DNA from 4 places in the Pantoea sp. X-Soil-MYKO-1289 genome. Region 2 is predicted to be linked to each of the others. Evidence: predicted binding sites of a transcription regulator. Region 2 holds the regulator's gene; each other region holds the start of a gene.
What was found. Region 2 encodes LexA, which represses DNA repair genes until DNA is damaged. Its sites were predicted from a motif close to TNCTGTATGTACATACAGNA; they were not measured.
Positions count from the first base shown of each region.

Region 1 (3,735 bases), on a different replicon from region 2:
TTGATGGAGTCTCCCTATGGGCCGAGTTAAGATCCGGTGCCTTAAATGTGGAGAGCGCCGTTTCCAGTACACGCGGAAAGATGATGAAAAACAGACGCCTCATGGCGCTGTCTGCCTGAGTTGCGGCCGGCAGATTGATCGGGATAATCTCTATCAGCTTTCTCTGGTTATGCGGCAGCCGGACGAGAACGACGACAGCTAAATGAACCGCCGCACGCCGCCTCTTTATCTACAAAAACAGAATAATTTATAGGCTTGCAATGAAAATCCGCTTTCTGTCAGCCAATGAGCACAAGCTGACCGAGGTACGCAAAATCCTCGAACCGGTGGGCGTCGACGTCCTGCCTATCTCGCGTCGCATCGACGAAATCCAGACGGAAAACGAAATTGCGCTGGTACGCGACAAGCTCACCAGGGCGTTTTCCATTATCGGTCGCCCGCTGTTTGTCGAACATACCGGTCTCTATCTCGATGGGCTAAACGGTCTGCCAGCCGGGCTGACGCGCATCTTCTGGAACCGGCTGGAGGCGGAGCGTTTCGCCAAGCTGGTGCAGGGGCTCGACAGCCAGGCGGTGACGGCGAAAACCGTGCTGGGCTACTGCGACGGACGCAAAATGTATCAGTTTCATGGCGAAGTGCGCGGCACCATTGCCGCCAGACCCGTCGGGCCACGTGAGTTTCAGTGGGACTGCGTGTTTATCCCGGAAGGTTATAGCCAGACTTTCGCCGAGATGGGCGAGCTGAAAAATGAGATCTCGATGCGTAAGCTGGCGCTCGATCGCTTCGCTGAATTTCTGAAAACCGCCCGAGGAGTGGCATGAAACCTGAACTGAAACGCGCCTATGACTCTGGCAAGCTGATCCTCTTCGCCGGCGCCGGCATCTCGCGCAATCTGGGGCTGCCGGAGTGGCATGAGCTGATCGCTCATCTGGCGAACGAGCTGGGCTACGATCCGAAAATCTTCAACACCTACGGCACCCATCTTTCGCTGGCGGAATACTACAAGCAGAAGAAAGGGTCGCTGGGGCCGCTGCGCAGCTGGATGGATCGCGAGTGGCATCGCCCGGACATTGATGTCCGGTCGTCAGAAATTCATACCATGATTACGCAGGGCAACTTTAGCCGCATCTATACCACCAACTATGACCGCTGGCTGGAAGCGGCGCATGAGGCGCACGGCGTGCCCTATAGCAAAGTCGCCAACGCGGCGGATCTGGTGGCGCTCACCGAGGACAAGCGACATATCATCAAACTGCACGGCGATTTCGACGACGACACCTCTATCGTGCTGGATGAAAGCAGCTATTTTGAACGCCTCTATTTCGACTCGCCGCTCGATATCAAACTGACCCACGACGTGATGGGCAATTCGGTGCTGTTCGTCGGCTACAGCATCAGCGATTTTAATATCCGCCTGCTGTTCTACCGCCTGACGAAAATGTGGGGCAGAACCGGCCTGGCGACCGCGCGGCCGAAGTCATATCTCTTCACCAACCGCAATAATCCGGTGGCGCGCGAAGTGCTGGGGCAGTGGGGAATCGAAATGATCGTGTCGGAAGAGGACGACCCGCGCAAAGCGCTGGCGGACTTTCTTAATGAATTGATTTCATAAGGCAAAATTTCATTTCACCTGGCGTGGCGATAGCGTTGAAAAAAGGATGCAATCTGTCCGTATGAGGGATATACTGTATATATTAACAGTATCGGAGAGGCAAAAATGGCTGTCGAAATTAAATACGTAGTCGTCAAGAAGGGTGAAGAGAAAATGACGTTTGCCAGCAAAAAAGAGGCGGATGCCTACGACAAGATGCTCGACATGGCGGAGGCCTTTACCGACTGGTTAGCGCAGCATCAGCCCGATATGGATGAGTCTCAGGCGGAAACGCTCGGCCTGTTGCTTGCAGAGCAGAAAGATGCGATTCAGCATATCCTGCGCACCAGCAAACTTCCGGATGCGGCTGACGCGGCGAAAAACGTGCGCGCCGCAGAAGGCGCTGATCAGAGCGCCGAAGGCGACGTCGCTCAAACCAAGAAAGTGCGCGCCGTTAAGGCCGCTTAACGTTATCCTGATATCAAAGACGCGCCGCAGCGCTTTTGCCTGCGGCGCATTTTCGTATATGAGTAGCCTCGGCAGTCAGGCGCCCCTGATCCGCAGGCTTTTGCGCGTCAGTGAGCGAACAGAGAGAAGGTGCCGAAATAGTAGCTTGCCATCCACGCCACATAGACCAGCCACACCACTAAACCTGCCGTTAAACCTAATTTACTCGTCATCAGCCTGCCTCCATTAGATGTGCGGTTACCGGAACCGTTGACACAAATTGACAGAAGGCTGCGAGGCGCGGATTGTTCTGGATCAAAAAACCTGCATACAGCGCTAAAGCGTTACCTCGGCGTAGATCAAAAAGCTTAGGGCAGGTCGGTACGATCGCCGCGCGTGGTGGGGTGCGAGATCACCAGAAATTCGACCTCGCTGTCGCTGTCGTTACGGGCCTGATGCTTCGCTTCGGGAGGGATTTCCAGACCCTCATGAGCGTTAAGCAGGTGACGCTCGCCTTCTAGCTCCATACAGAGCGTGCCGCGCAGTACAAAAAAGAATTGCCGACTCTGGGCATGATAGTGACGAATCTCCGCTGTACCGGCGGGCATCCGCTCGTGGATGATCGTGAGATCCTGCCGCTGCAGCAGTGTCCAGCCCTCGCATTTGTCGCCCCAGAAATAGTGTTCGGCATTCTCTTTCGATACCATGTTGATCTTCCTTATCCGCGTTATGGAACCGATACCATAACGATTCTGCCGGCAAAAAAACACGTCTTTTCAATCATCTTGTTTCTGATGCTCGCTTTTCATACCCTGGATAAAAGAAAACCCGCCGCTGGCGGGTTTTTTATAGTGAAGCGATGACCTGGTTACTGCGCCGGACGCGCTTTATTGCGCGAACGCAGCTTTTTAATCAGACGGTGCGCCTCGGCCTCGCTGGCTACCGCAGGCGAGGAGCCGCGCAGCGGTTTACGCGCCGATTCGTGCAGCGTCAGCACGGTGATCAGGCCAATCACGCCTGCGCCCATCAGGTAGTAGGCGGGCATCATCAGGTTATGCGTGGTATCCACCAGCCAGGCGGTAATCAACGGCGTGGTGCCGCCGAACAGCGACACGGAGAGGTTAAAGCCGATAGCCAGCGCGCTGTAGCGGATGTCGGTAACAAACAGCGCCGGCAGGGTGGCGGGCATCGAGCCGCTGAAGCAGGTATGCAGCGCGCCCAGCACAATCAGTCCGGCGAACACAAGCCACATATTGCCCGACGTCACCAGCATCATGCAGGGGATCGCCAGCAGGATCAGGCCAATCGCGCCGCTGCCGATGACCGGGCGACGGCCAAGGCGATCGGCCCAGTGTCCCCAGAACAGCGTCAGCGGCATCATCACGAACATCACCACCATAATCAGCAGCAGGCTGCTCAGCTCGCCCATGCCGAGGATGCCGGTCAGATAGCTCGGCATATAGGAGGTCAGCATGTAGTTGGAGACGTTAAACAGCAGCACCAGACCAATACATTTCAGCATCGGCTTGTGATACTTCTTCAGCATCTGCACCACCGTCATCGCCGGTTTGCTGTGCTCAAGTGCCTCCTGCTTCTCCATATGCTGCTGGAACGCCGGGGTCTCTTCCAGCTTGAGCCGCACATAGAGGCCGAACAGGCCAAGCGGCGCGGCGACGAAGAAGGGAACGCGCCAGCCC
Region 1 covers NZ_AP036005.1:239,679-243,413, forward strand. Annotated here, with positions in the region: gene AC6I7Z_RS20525 (ECs_2282 family putative zinc-binding protein) at 17-202, shown strand; gene AC6I7Z_RS20530 (non-canonical purine NTP pyrophosphatase) at 261-821, shown strand; gene AC6I7Z_RS20535 (SIR2 family protein) at 818-1,612, shown strand; gene AC6I7Z_RS20540 (YebG family protein) at 1,718-2,059, shown strand; gene AC6I7Z_RS20545 (cupin domain-containing protein) at 2,407-2,745, opposite strand; gene proP (glycine betaine/L-proline transporter ProP) at 2,907-3,735, opposite strand, start outside.
Region 1: AC6I7Z_RS20540 (YebG family protein) is a predicted target of LexA. The motif match lies at 1,684-1,703, and genes of this name have one in related genera.

Region 2 (3,735 bases):
CGCCAGTTTCTGCGCGATCGATTTGTCGGTGCCATGCTGCGTCGCCATCCAGCGCAGCGAAACGGTGGGGGAAAAGCGCACAAAGCTGTCGCGGCCGTGCCAGATAATAGCGAAGAACTTTTCAACCCCGTTAAGCTCGCGCAGGTGTGGCGCATCGTCGCCCTGAACCTCGCGGCCAGGCGCGCGCCCGAACATCACCGATACCGGCAGCATCTGGATATCGAGCTGAGGATTGCTGCGGTGCAGATCGAGGTACTCGTGGAAAATCTTCACCGATTCCGTATTCGGCCCGAAATGGGGGAATACGCGCGGACCGTCGTGGATAAACACGTGGCGCGGCAGCAGCGCGCCGTCGATTTCCAGCGGCGACAGCGGATCGGGCAAATTATGCTTCAGACACTGCTGGCGCAGCGTCAGCAAATCCGCCTTGGAATCGTATGGCAGCACGTACATAATCGGCCGCGTCGGATCGAGTCCATGTTCGGAAACGGGATCGCCCGGAATAGCCTTCGTTTTTACCAGAATAGAAAGTGGTAAATTCAACAATTTATAATAAAGTTTACGCCAACCTGACATAGACAACATGAAGCCTCTTGTTAGCAAAGCGCCGCAAGCATATCAGAAAGTGCTGCGAAGATCTGTGGTGGTGCCAAACGCACCTGGCCCAGACATTGACGTCAAACAACTAAAAGGGTTCCCTCGCAATGGCAAGTAATACCACCGGTTTACTCAGGATTGTAAAAGCGGCAGGCTACTCGTGGCAGGGGCTGCGCGCCGCCTGGCAGCATGAAGCCGCGTTTCGTCAGGAAGCTACGGCCGCCATCGTCGCGATCGTCATCGCCTGCTGGCTGGATGTCGACACCGTGGCGCGCATCCTGATGATCGGATCGGTGGTGCTGGTGATCATCGTCGAGATCCTCAACAGCGCGATTGAAGCGGTGGTCGACCGCATCGGCCAGGAGCGTCATCCGCTGGCGGGGCGGGCGAAAGATATGGGATCCGCCGCCGTCTTGCTCACTATCATACTGGCGCTGTTTGTCTGGGTCGCGCTGCTCTGGACCCATTTGCGATAGCCTTTCCAGAATTACCCAAATGGCTGTTATTTCCCTGGGTTTTGGTTTTCATTTCGCCAATACCTGTATATACTCACAGCGACTGTATAAACAACCAGGGGGCGGGATGAAAGCATTAACCACCAGGCAGCAACAGGTTTATGACCTGATTCGCGACCATATCAACCAGACGGGCATGCCGCCAACGCGTGCGGAGATCGCCTCGCAGCTGGGGTTCCGTTCCCCCAACGCCGCCGAAGAACACCTCAAAGCGCTGGCGCGTAAAGGCGTTATCGAGATCGTTTCCGGCGCATCACGCGGCATTCGCCTGCTGATGGAAGAGGAAGAGTCCAACGGACTGCCGTTAATCGGCCGCGTCGCCGCCGGCGAGCCGCTGCTGGCGCAGGAACACATTGAAACGCACTACAAAGTCGATCCCGACCTGTTCAAGCCCTCTGCTGACTTCCTGCTGCGCGTCGCCGGTATGTCGATGAAAGATATCGGCATTATGGATGGCGATCTGCTGGCTGTGCATAAAACGCAGGATGTACGTAACGGTCAGGTCGTCGTGGCGCGCATTGATGACGAAGTCACGGTAAAGCGCTGGAAAAAGCAGGGCACCGTGGTTCATCTGCTGCCGGAAAACAACGACTTCGAGCCGATTATCGTCGACACCCGCACGCAGTCGCTGACCGTTGAAGGTCTGGCGGTAGGCGTGGTGCGCAACGGCGAGTGGCTCTGACCGCTGGCCTTCAGACGCCTGCATCCCTTCGTCAGGCGTCTGTACGCTAATCTTTTCACGCGTCTCCTGCGGCTAACGTCGCGCCGGGGCCGCCTCGCTTCTTTTAACGTTTTCAGGCATGGACCGGCTGATGCGTCTCTTCTCTGCTGACGACCGACAACTCTGGCGGCTGGCGCTGCCGATGATCCTCTCCAATATCACCGTGCCGCTGCTTGGCCTGGTGGACACTGCCGTTATCGGCCATCTCGACAGTCCGGTTTACCTTGGCGGCGTAGCGATTGGCGCGACCGCGACCAGCTTCGTCTTTATGCTTTTACTCTTTCTGCGCATGAGCACCACCGGCATTACCGCGCAGGCCTTTGGCGCGCGGGATACGCAGGCGCTGGCGCGCGCCCTGACGCAGCCGCTACTGATGGCGCTGCTTGCGGGCCTGCTGTTTATCCTGCTGCGCGAGCCGCTCAGCGCGCTGACAGGTCGGCTGGCGGGCGGCGATCCGCAGGTGCAGGAGCAGGCCGCGATCTTTATTAATATCCGCTGGCTCAGCGCGCCGGCGACGCTGGCGAATATGGTGATCCTCGGCTGGCTGCTGGGCGTGCAGTACGCCCGCGCGCCGGTCGTGCTGCTGGTGGTGGGCAACGCGGTCAATATTCTGCTCGATCTCTGGCTGGTGCTCGGGCTGAAGTGGGGCGTGGCAGGGGCGGCGAGCGCCACGGCGCTGGCGGAATATGTTACGCTGGCGGTCGGACTGGCGATGGTGTGGCGCGTACTGAAGCTACGCGGCATCTCGATAGCGATGTTGAAAGAGAGCTGGCGCGGCGATATCAGCCGCCTGCTGCGCCTCAATCGCGACATTATGCTGCGCTCGCTGCTGCTGCAGCTCTGCTTTGCCTCGCTGACGCTTATCGGCGCGCGACTGGGGTCGGAAATTGTCGCCGCTAATGCCGTGCTGCTGATGTTCATCACCTTTACCGCCTATGCGCTCGACGGCTTCGCCTACGCGGTGGAAGCCGTCTCCGGCGAGGCCTATGGCGCGCGCGACGGCAAACGACTGCTGTCGGTGTGGCGCGCCGCCTGCCGACAGGCGGGCATGGTCGCGCTCGCCTTTGCGCTTATTTACGCGGCGAGCGGCGACGCTATCGTGTCGATGCTGACCTCGCTGGAGTCGCTGCGGCAGCTGGTCGATCGCTATCTTATCTGGCAGATCGTTCTGCCGCTGGCGGGCGTATGGTGCTATCTGCTGGACGGCCTGTTTATCGGCGCGACGCGCGGACGCGAAATGCGCAACAGTATGGCGATGGCCGCGCTGGGCTATTTCCTGACATTGCTGACTCTCCCCTGGCTAGGCAATCACGGTTTATGGCTGGCGGTCACGGTTTTTCTTGCGCTACGCGGCGTTTCGCTTTGGCTGATCTGGCGGCGTGAATGGCGCTTAAAACGCTGGTTTCAAAGTTAATTTGCGCGCGCAGCGGCAGCCGTAACACGCTGCGCCTGACGGATTATTCTGTATTTATGCGCCGGTTGCCGATTCGTCTACTATAATTACCTTACAACAGCGCGACACAGCAGCGCTTTGTATTGTCGTACTGCCAATGTGTGGTGGTATGTAAAACTAAGGATGACGTGGAGGTCTGACATGAATAAAGACGAAGCGAGCGGTAACTGGAAGCAGTTCAAAGGCAAATTCAAAGAAAAATGGGGCAAGCTGACCGACGATGACATGCAGGTTATCGAAGGTAAACGCGATCAGCTTGTCGGCAAAATTCAGGAACGCTACGGTTACGCTAAGGATGAGGCAGAGAAAGAAGTCTCAGACTGGGAAACCCAGAATAAAGATTACCGCTGGTAATCTCCTCGCTCAGGCTTGATCTGAGCGATCGGCACAGGGAAGTGCCGCTTACCCTCTTTTTCCGCGCTTTTTCCCTTCAGACTCATGATCGTGAC
Region 2 covers NZ_AP036004.1:3,733,563-3,737,297, reverse strand. Annotated here, with positions in the region: gene plsB (glycerol-3-phosphate 1-O-acyltransferase PlsB) at 1-576, opposite strand, end outside; gene AC6I7Z_RS17810 (diacylglycerol kinase) at 705-1,073, shown strand; gene lexA (transcriptional repressor LexA) at 1,180-1,794, shown strand; gene dinF (MATE family efflux transporter DinF) at 1,925-3,247, shown strand; gene AC6I7Z_RS17795 (CsbD family protein) at 3,428-3,640, shown strand; gene zur (zinc uptake transcriptional repressor Zur) at 3,689-3,735, opposite strand, start outside.

Region 3 (3,735 bases), 2.3 Mb from region 2:
TGGCCTTCGAAGATCGCCGTATTCGGGCTATGGCCGATGGCGACGAACAGACCCGCCACTTCCAGCGACTCGGTCTCCGCTTCGTTCAGCGTCGAGCGCAGCGTCAGGCCGGTCACGCCCATCTGGTCGCCAACCACCTCTTCCAGCGTGCGATCGGTGTGCAGCACGATATTGCCGCTGCGCACTTTTTCCATCAGGCGATCGATCAGGATTTTCTCCGCGCGGAAGCTGTCGCGACGGTGAATCAGGTGCACTTCCGCCGCGATGTTCGCCAGATAGAGCGCCTCTTCCACCGCGGTATTGCCGCCGCCGATCACCGCGACTTTCTGGTTGCGGTAAAAGAAGCCGTCGCAGGTGGCGCAGGCGGAAACGCCTTTGCCTTTAAACGCCTCTTCGGAAGGCAGGCCCAGATAGCGCGCCGAAGCGCCGGTCGCGATAATCAGCGCGTCAGCGGTGTATTCGGCGCTGTCGCCGATAAGACGGAACGGACGGTTCTGCAGATCGACGGTGTGAATATGGTCGAAAATGATTTCCGTGTTGAATTTTTCGGCATGCTCATGCATGCGCTCCATCAGCGAGGGACCAGTGAGATCGTGCGGGTCGCCGGGCCAGTTCTCTACCTCGGTGGTGGTGGTCAGCTGACCGCCTTTTTCGAGGCCGGTGATCAGCACCGGATTCAGGTTAGCGCGAGCAGCATAGACCGCTGCGGTATAACCCGCTGGGCCTGAGCCCAGAATGAGCAATTTACTGTGTTTGGCCGTACTCATATGATCCTCAGTTTCATTCGGCTGACAACATGACCTGGGATTGTAGGGAATTTACCGTGGCAAAAAAAGGGCTGAGGAATTTTGTTGCCGATAGCTGCAAACGGCGTAGACGATAACGGCGGGTTCTGCACGTCGGCTGCGCTAAAAGGGGGCAATAATCGGTTTTTACTGGTGCAAAAGTACAAAAATTCTCATTTAAAAACAGTTACCCAGCAGTCTGTCTGGCATCTTGTCCTGAATTTGGTCTTTTTACTTTGACAATCGCCTGCGCTTTTGCGAAAACAATGGCAGAAGCGAAGAAGAAGGAGAGAGTCAAAACAGGGTTTCGTTCCTCGTTTTGCCCCTTTATTCCCGATAAATTACAGCCTGGCATAGGTAATGACGCATGATGTGGACAGACAACATGCGTCATGCGGATGGATGCGCGACAGCGCACAGGCTTTGATTCTTCGCTTCACTAATGCCTTGAACAGTGAACGTTTCCAGGGCGTGGCAGGTAAAGGGAAGGAATTAAGAGAGACAATAATAATGGTAGACAATAAGAAACGCCCCGGAAAAGATCTCGACAGGATCGACAGAAATATTCTGAATGAGCTTCAGAAAGATGGTCGTATTTCCAACGTAGAGCTTTCCAAACGCGTAGGATTATCGCCTACGCCATGTCTTGAGCGTGTGCGTCGTCTGGAACGTCAGGGTTTTATTCTTGGCTATACCGCGCAGCTTAACCCGCACTATCTCGATGCATCGCTGCTGGTTTTTGTTGAGATTACTCTGAATCGTGGCGCGCCGGATGTGTTTGAACAGTTTAACGCCGCTGTGCAAAAACTTGAGGAAACTCAAGAGTGTCACCTGGTTTCCGGCGACTTCGACTACCTGCTGAAGACGCGCGTGCCGGATATGTCCGCCTACCGTAAGCTGCTTGGCGAAACCCTGCTGCGCCTGCCGGGGGTCAACGACACCCGCACTTACGTGGTGATGGAAGAGGTCAAACAGAGTAATCGGCTGGTGATCAAAACCCGATAACGCAGCGCAGGTGCAAAACCTGCGATATTTCGATACACTCCTGTGAATTCATACAGGACCAGCGTCGGGCTTGCCCGACGCTGTTGCCTTCATAATTTACAGGCACCTGGAGAGTTCTCTTGAGCCAGGAATACACAGAAGACAAAGAAGTTTCGTTAAAACCGCTGAGCAGTGGGCGTCGTCTGCTGGAAGCGTTGCTTATTCTCGTCTCGCTTTTCGCCGTCTATCTGATGGTCTCGCTCGTCAGCTTCAATCCTTCCGATCCGAGCTGGTCGCAAACCGCCTGGCATGAGCCGATTCATAATCTCGGCGGCGGCGTGGGGGCCTGGCTGGCGGATACGCTGCTGTTTAGCTTCGGCGTAATGGCCTACGCCATTCCGCCGGTGATCGTCGGACTCTGCTGGATCGCCTTTCGCCAGCGCGATCAGCAGGACTACATCGACTATTTCGCTATCGGCCTGCGCCTGATCGGCGTGCTGGCGCTGGTAGTGACCACCTGCGGCCTGGCCGCGCTCAACGCCGACGATATCTGGTATTTCGCCTCCGGCGGCGTTATCGGCAGCCTGGTGAGCAACGCCATTGCGCCCTGGTTCTCGCCGGCTACCGGCACGCTGGCGCTGCTCTGCGTCTGGGCGGCGGGCATTACGCTCTATACCGGCTGGTCATGGCTGACCATCGCCGAGCGCATCGGCGGCGTAGTAATGGGCGTGCTGACGTTCGCCAGCAACCGTTCGCGCCGCGACGAGCCGTGGCAGGAAGACGAGGACGAGATCGACGCTGACGTCGCGCCGCGCTTTGAGGCGGCCGCGCAGGATGAAGAGGATGTGCTGCTTGCCGCGCCGCGCGCGCCGGCCGCTCAGGCTGCGCCTGATGCCGCCGATCCGCTGCTGGCGAAAGCCGCTGCGGCGACGGACGCCGCGCTGACGTCCGCCGCCCAGGCCGCAGGCGTTGCCGCTGCCGCGTCGCCAGCGCCGACTGCCGCCGCTTCGGCGACGAATGCGGTACCGGCCGTTACGCCTGCTCCGGCTACGCCAGAAGCGGGTAGTTCGCCAGCGACGCCGACATTCTCCGCGCCTGCTGCAACGTCCGCCGCGCCTGTAGCGGCTGCGGCCGTACAGACTCCGACCGCCGTACAGGCTTCGACGCCTAACGCCTTCTCCGCGCCTCAGCAGCCCGCCAGCGCCTTTGCGCCAGCGACCGAGCAGCCCGCAGCGCCCGTCGAGCCGCCGCGCTACCGTTTTGAGATGCCGCAAGAGCCTGCCGCGCCCGCCTTTACCGGCTGGGAAGAGGACGAAGGTCCGCAGATGGGCAACTGGCGCGACGCCGATATGACCGCAACGGCGAGCGCCGCTGCCGCTGCCGCCGCGCAGGCAAGCTCTGCGCCGCTGTTCGATATCGTGCCGGAAACCAACCACAATCCGCAGGTGAAGCAGGGCATTGGACCGGCGCTGCCGCGTCCTAATCCGGTAAAACTGCCGACGCGACGCGAGCTCGCCTCCTACGGCATCAAGCTGCCTTCGCAGCGTATGGCGGAAGAAAAAGCCAAAGCGCAAGAGCAGCAGCGCGCCGAGGCCGATCGGCCAGCAGAGGCGCATGCCGAGTGGTCGGAACAGCAGCAGCAGGCTGAAGAGCAGGCACAGCTGCGCGAGGCGTTCGCCAGCCAGCAGCAGCAGCGCTACGGCAAGAGCTGGCAGCAGGAAGAGGAGCCTGACGCGGATGAGGCGATCGAACAGGCTGCGCTGGCGCAGCAGTTTGCCGCTCAGCAGCAGCAGCGCTACGGCGCCGACGAGCAGGAAGAGAAAGCGCCCGCCTTTAGCCTGGATACCTCCGCCGCGTTCGACTTCTCGCCGATGAAAGATCTGGTGGATGAGGGACCGAACGAACCGATCTTCACCATCGCCAGCACCCCTGAACCGGAAGCGCCCGCGGCGACCCATACGCCGTG
Region 3 covers NZ_AP036004.1:1,457,757-1,461,491, forward strand. Annotated here, with positions in the region: gene trxB (thioredoxin-disulfide reductase) at 1-767, opposite strand, end outside; gene lrp (leucine-responsive transcriptional regulator Lrp) at 1,296-1,790, shown strand; gene AC6I7Z_RS06990 (DNA translocase FtsK 4TM domain-containing protein) at 1,910-3,735, shown strand, end outside.
Region 3: AC6I7Z_RS06990 (DNA translocase FtsK 4TM domain-containing protein) is a predicted target of LexA. The motif match lies at 1,829-1,848, and genes of this name have one in related genera.

Region 4 (3,735 bases), 2.4 Mb from region 2:
CGCATCAGATCGACGCTGCCGGTCTGTTCGCTGAGGGCGTTGATCAGTCCTTCCGCCAGGCCGCGCAGCGCGTCGCTCAGCTTGAACAGGCGCGCGCAGAGGGCCAGCAGCTCTTCAGGCAGCTCGCCGAGCACAAAGCGAAACTCGCCCGGCTGGTTGTCGGCGGGCAGCAGCGGATTGAGCGCCTGGCTCAGCGTCGTCAGCAGCTCGCGCAGTTCCTCGCAGTGCGCCTTGAGACGCTCGGGGTTGCTGAGCGGCGGCGGCGATTTCGGGCGCATCTGCGTCATAATGCCCTCTACCAGCCGCACGAAGAGATCGAGCTGCAGGCTGCTCCAGCCGGGCGTGATGTCGGCGCTCATCTCCAGCGCGTCGCGCGCCACCTCCGGCAGATGGTGGCCTTCGTCCAGCACCAGCATCAGGTGCTTCGGCGGCGGCAGCACCGACTCGTTCTCCATCGCCGCCATCACTAGCGCATGGTTAGCCACCACGACATCCACCTGCTCGATTTCACGACGGGCGACGAAAAAGGGACATTCGCGATACCAGCGGCAGTGCGCGCCGAGACAGCTCGCTTTGTCGGTCGAGAGGCGCTGCCACAGGCTGTCGCTGATATTCTCTTCGCTGTGGTCGCGCAGTCCGTCCCAGGCGTAGCTGCCGAGCGCCTTCTCCAGTCGGCCGCACTGCGTCTGCTCCTCCTGAGTGCTGCTTACCGCCTCGTCGTCAAGATAGAGCAGCAGATCGCCCTGCTGGTCGTCGCTGGCCGCCAGCGCCGCCAGATTGCGCGGACAGACGTAGCGACCGCGCCCGAAGGCGGCGGTAAAGGTAAGATCGGGAATGATCTTTTTCAGCAGAGGCAGATCTTTGGTAAAGATCTGATCCTGCAGCGCCACGTTGGCGGTGCTGACGATCAGGGTCTTCTCTTCGGCGCGGCTCGCCGCGATGCCGGGGATCAGGTAAGAGAGGGTTTTGCCGACGCCGGTCGGCGCCTCAATCGCCAGATGGCGCGCGTCGTCGCCCGCCAGGCACTTCGCCACTTCGGCGATCATCTGGCGCTGCGGCGCGCGGGGAATAAAGTCCGGCACCTGCTGCTGTAGCGCCTTATACCACTGCGCTATCTGGCTTTTTATTGCTGCTGTCAGGGCCATAGTCGTTTACCGCCGGGTGAAAATGGCCTGTATTTTTACACAGTAATCCGCCAGCGTCAGCTTTGAGGCGCATTTTTTCGCGCCGTCTCGAAGAATTGCGCAGCGGAAAAATCTTGCCGTAGCCAGCGGCCGGGCTTCAGCGCTATGGTGTCGCATCACCGCCGTTCTCATAAGGAAGAAGAGATGATTTTTCCCCACCGCGCCTTTGCCGCTCTCTGCGCCCTGCTGCTCTGGATGGCGCAGGCCGCCGCGCAGCCGACCTATCAGCTGGAGCAGGTGGTGGAGCTGAGCCGCCACGGCGTGCGTCCGCCCACGCCGGGCAACCGCAAAGAGATCGAGGCCGCCACGCAGCGTCCCTGGACGGTATGGAGCACGCGCGACGGCGAGCTGACGGGCCACGGCTATGCGGCGGTGGTCAATAAAGGGCGCTGGGAGGGCGAACATTATCGTCAGCTCGGCCTGCTGACGGCCGGCTGCCCGCAGCCGCAGGATATCTACGTGCGCGCCAGCCCGCTGCAGCGCACCCGCGCCACCGCCGAAGCGCTGGTGGACGGCGCCTTTCCCGGCTGCGGCGTGCCGGTGCATCACGTGGCAGATGAAGCCGATCCGCTGTTCCAGACCGACGCCTTCGCCGCAACGGCGACCGATCCTGCGCGGCAGCGGGCGGCGGTCGCGGCGAAGGCGGGCGATCTGGCCGCGCGGCAGCGGGCGCTACAGCCCGCCGTTCAGGCGCTGAAGCAGGCGGTGTGTCTCTCGGACGCCCAGTGCGCGCTGTTCGATCAGCCGTGGCAGATCCGCCAGAGCAAAGGCGGCCACGCCTATATCGCCGGCCTGAGCGTGATGGCGAGCATGGCGGAAACGCTGCGCCTCGGCTGGAGCGAGAACCTGCCGCTCAGCCAGATCGCCTGGGGCCATATCACCCGCTCGGCGCAGATCACCGCCATTCTCCCGCTGCTGACGGCGAACTACGACCTCAGCAACGACGTGCTCTACAGCGCGCAAAAGCGCGGCTCGATTCTGCTCAACGCTATGCTGGAGGCAGCGGAAAGCCGCGACGCCGCGCCACATGCGCGCTGGCTGCTGCTGGTGGCTCACGACACCAATATCGCGATGGTGCGTACTCTGATGGGCTTTAGCTGGACGCTGCCCGGCTACGCGCGCGGCAATATCCCGCCCGGCGGCGCTCTTGTGCTGGAGCGCTGGCGCGACAACGCCAGCGGTGAACGCTTTCTGCGCGTCTATTTTCAGGCGCAAAGCCTGGATGACCTGCGCCGTTTGCAGCCGATCGACGCCGCGCATCCGCTGCTGCGCGAGGAGTGGCGGCAGGCGGGATGCCGTGTGACGCCGGTGGGCACCCTCTGCCCGCTGGCGCGTGCCGTTCGCACGCTAAGCCAGCAGATTGACCCGCGGGCGGTGACGCCGGTCAGCTATGCGCTGCCCTGACCATCCAGCCGTTTGCCCAGACATTGCGCCTGCGGCATTGCGGCATAAGGTCCGAATGCGGCAATAGGCTGAAAGCCGTGGCGTGCGTAAAACGCCAGCGCGCGCGCGTTGACGCGGCGCGTCTCCAGCCACAGCTGGCGATATCCCGCCAGCAGCGCCTGCTGCTCAAGGAAGTGCAGCAGCGCCGCGCCAGCGCCCTGGCTTCCGGGCAGCGCGAACATGCGTTTAAGCTCAGCCACGCCGGGCTGCAGCGGGCGAAAGGCGCCGCATCCAACCGGCTGCCGCTGCGCATTCCGGGCCACGGCGAAGCAGCGTCCCGGCATCGCCATTTCCGCCGCATCAAAACGGGCACGGCCGCTGCTGCCGGTTAACTGCGCCAGGGTGTCGGAAAGCCGATCCAGCAGCCAGCGAGCGTCGGGATGATCCGCATCTTCACGCGCGACCTGGATCATGGCAGGGGCTTCAGCGGCTTAAACATTACCGTCGTCGCCTCCAGCTCGCCCGCGATCGATTCGGCGTAGCCTGGAATCGAGCCGGCAATCTGCCAGCCGAGCGAAAGATAGAGCTGCGTGGCGACGTCGCCGCTGCGGGTGTCCAGCACCAGCAGCGTTTTGCCCAGCGCCTGCGCGCGCTGCTCGGCCAGCCGCATCAGCTGGCGCGCGATGCCCTGACGGCGAGCGGCGGGATGCACCAGCAGCTTGTTTATCTCCGCGCGATGGCGGCCGTTGGGCATCACGGCGGCGCTCAGGGTGAGCGTGCCGACCACCCGCTCGTGCTGGCGCGCAACGATGAGTTCGTTCTCGCCCTCGGCGAGGCTGGCTGCGCGTTGCTGCCAGAAACGCGCTATCGTCGCGCGGTCCTGCGGATCGGTAAAGCCGATGCTGGCGCCGTCCGCGACGCACGCCTGCAGCAGATCGCTGAGAAAGTCCTGCTCGATACGCGCCCGATCGGCGTCAAGCCATTCATAAGTTGTCATGGTTTGCATACCACCAGCACATAGCGCGCGCCGTCGGTGAGATGCGCCTCGAACGCCGAGCGGCCGGTCAGATGAAAACGCAGGCAATCGCCGCTCTGTAAGGTCCAGCTCTGCCCGTCCATGGTGATGGTCAGGCCGCCCTGCTGCAGCCAGATATGCTGCTCCAGCCCC
Region 4 covers NZ_AP036004.1:1,376,385-1,380,119, reverse strand. Annotated here, with positions in the region: gene dinG (ATP-dependent DNA helicase DinG) at 1-1,145, opposite strand, end outside; gene AC6I7Z_RS06610 (histidine-type phosphatase) at 1,329-2,588, shown strand; gene AC6I7Z_RS06605 (GNAT family N-acetyltransferase) at 2,573-3,040, opposite strand; gene AC6I7Z_RS06600 (GNAT family N-acetyltransferase) at 3,037-3,564, opposite strand; gene AC6I7Z_RS06595 (helix-turn-helix domain-containing protein) at 3,561-3,735, opposite strand, start outside.
Region 4: dinG (ATP-dependent DNA helicase DinG) is a predicted target of LexA. The motif match lies at 1,171-1,190, and genes of this name have one in related genera.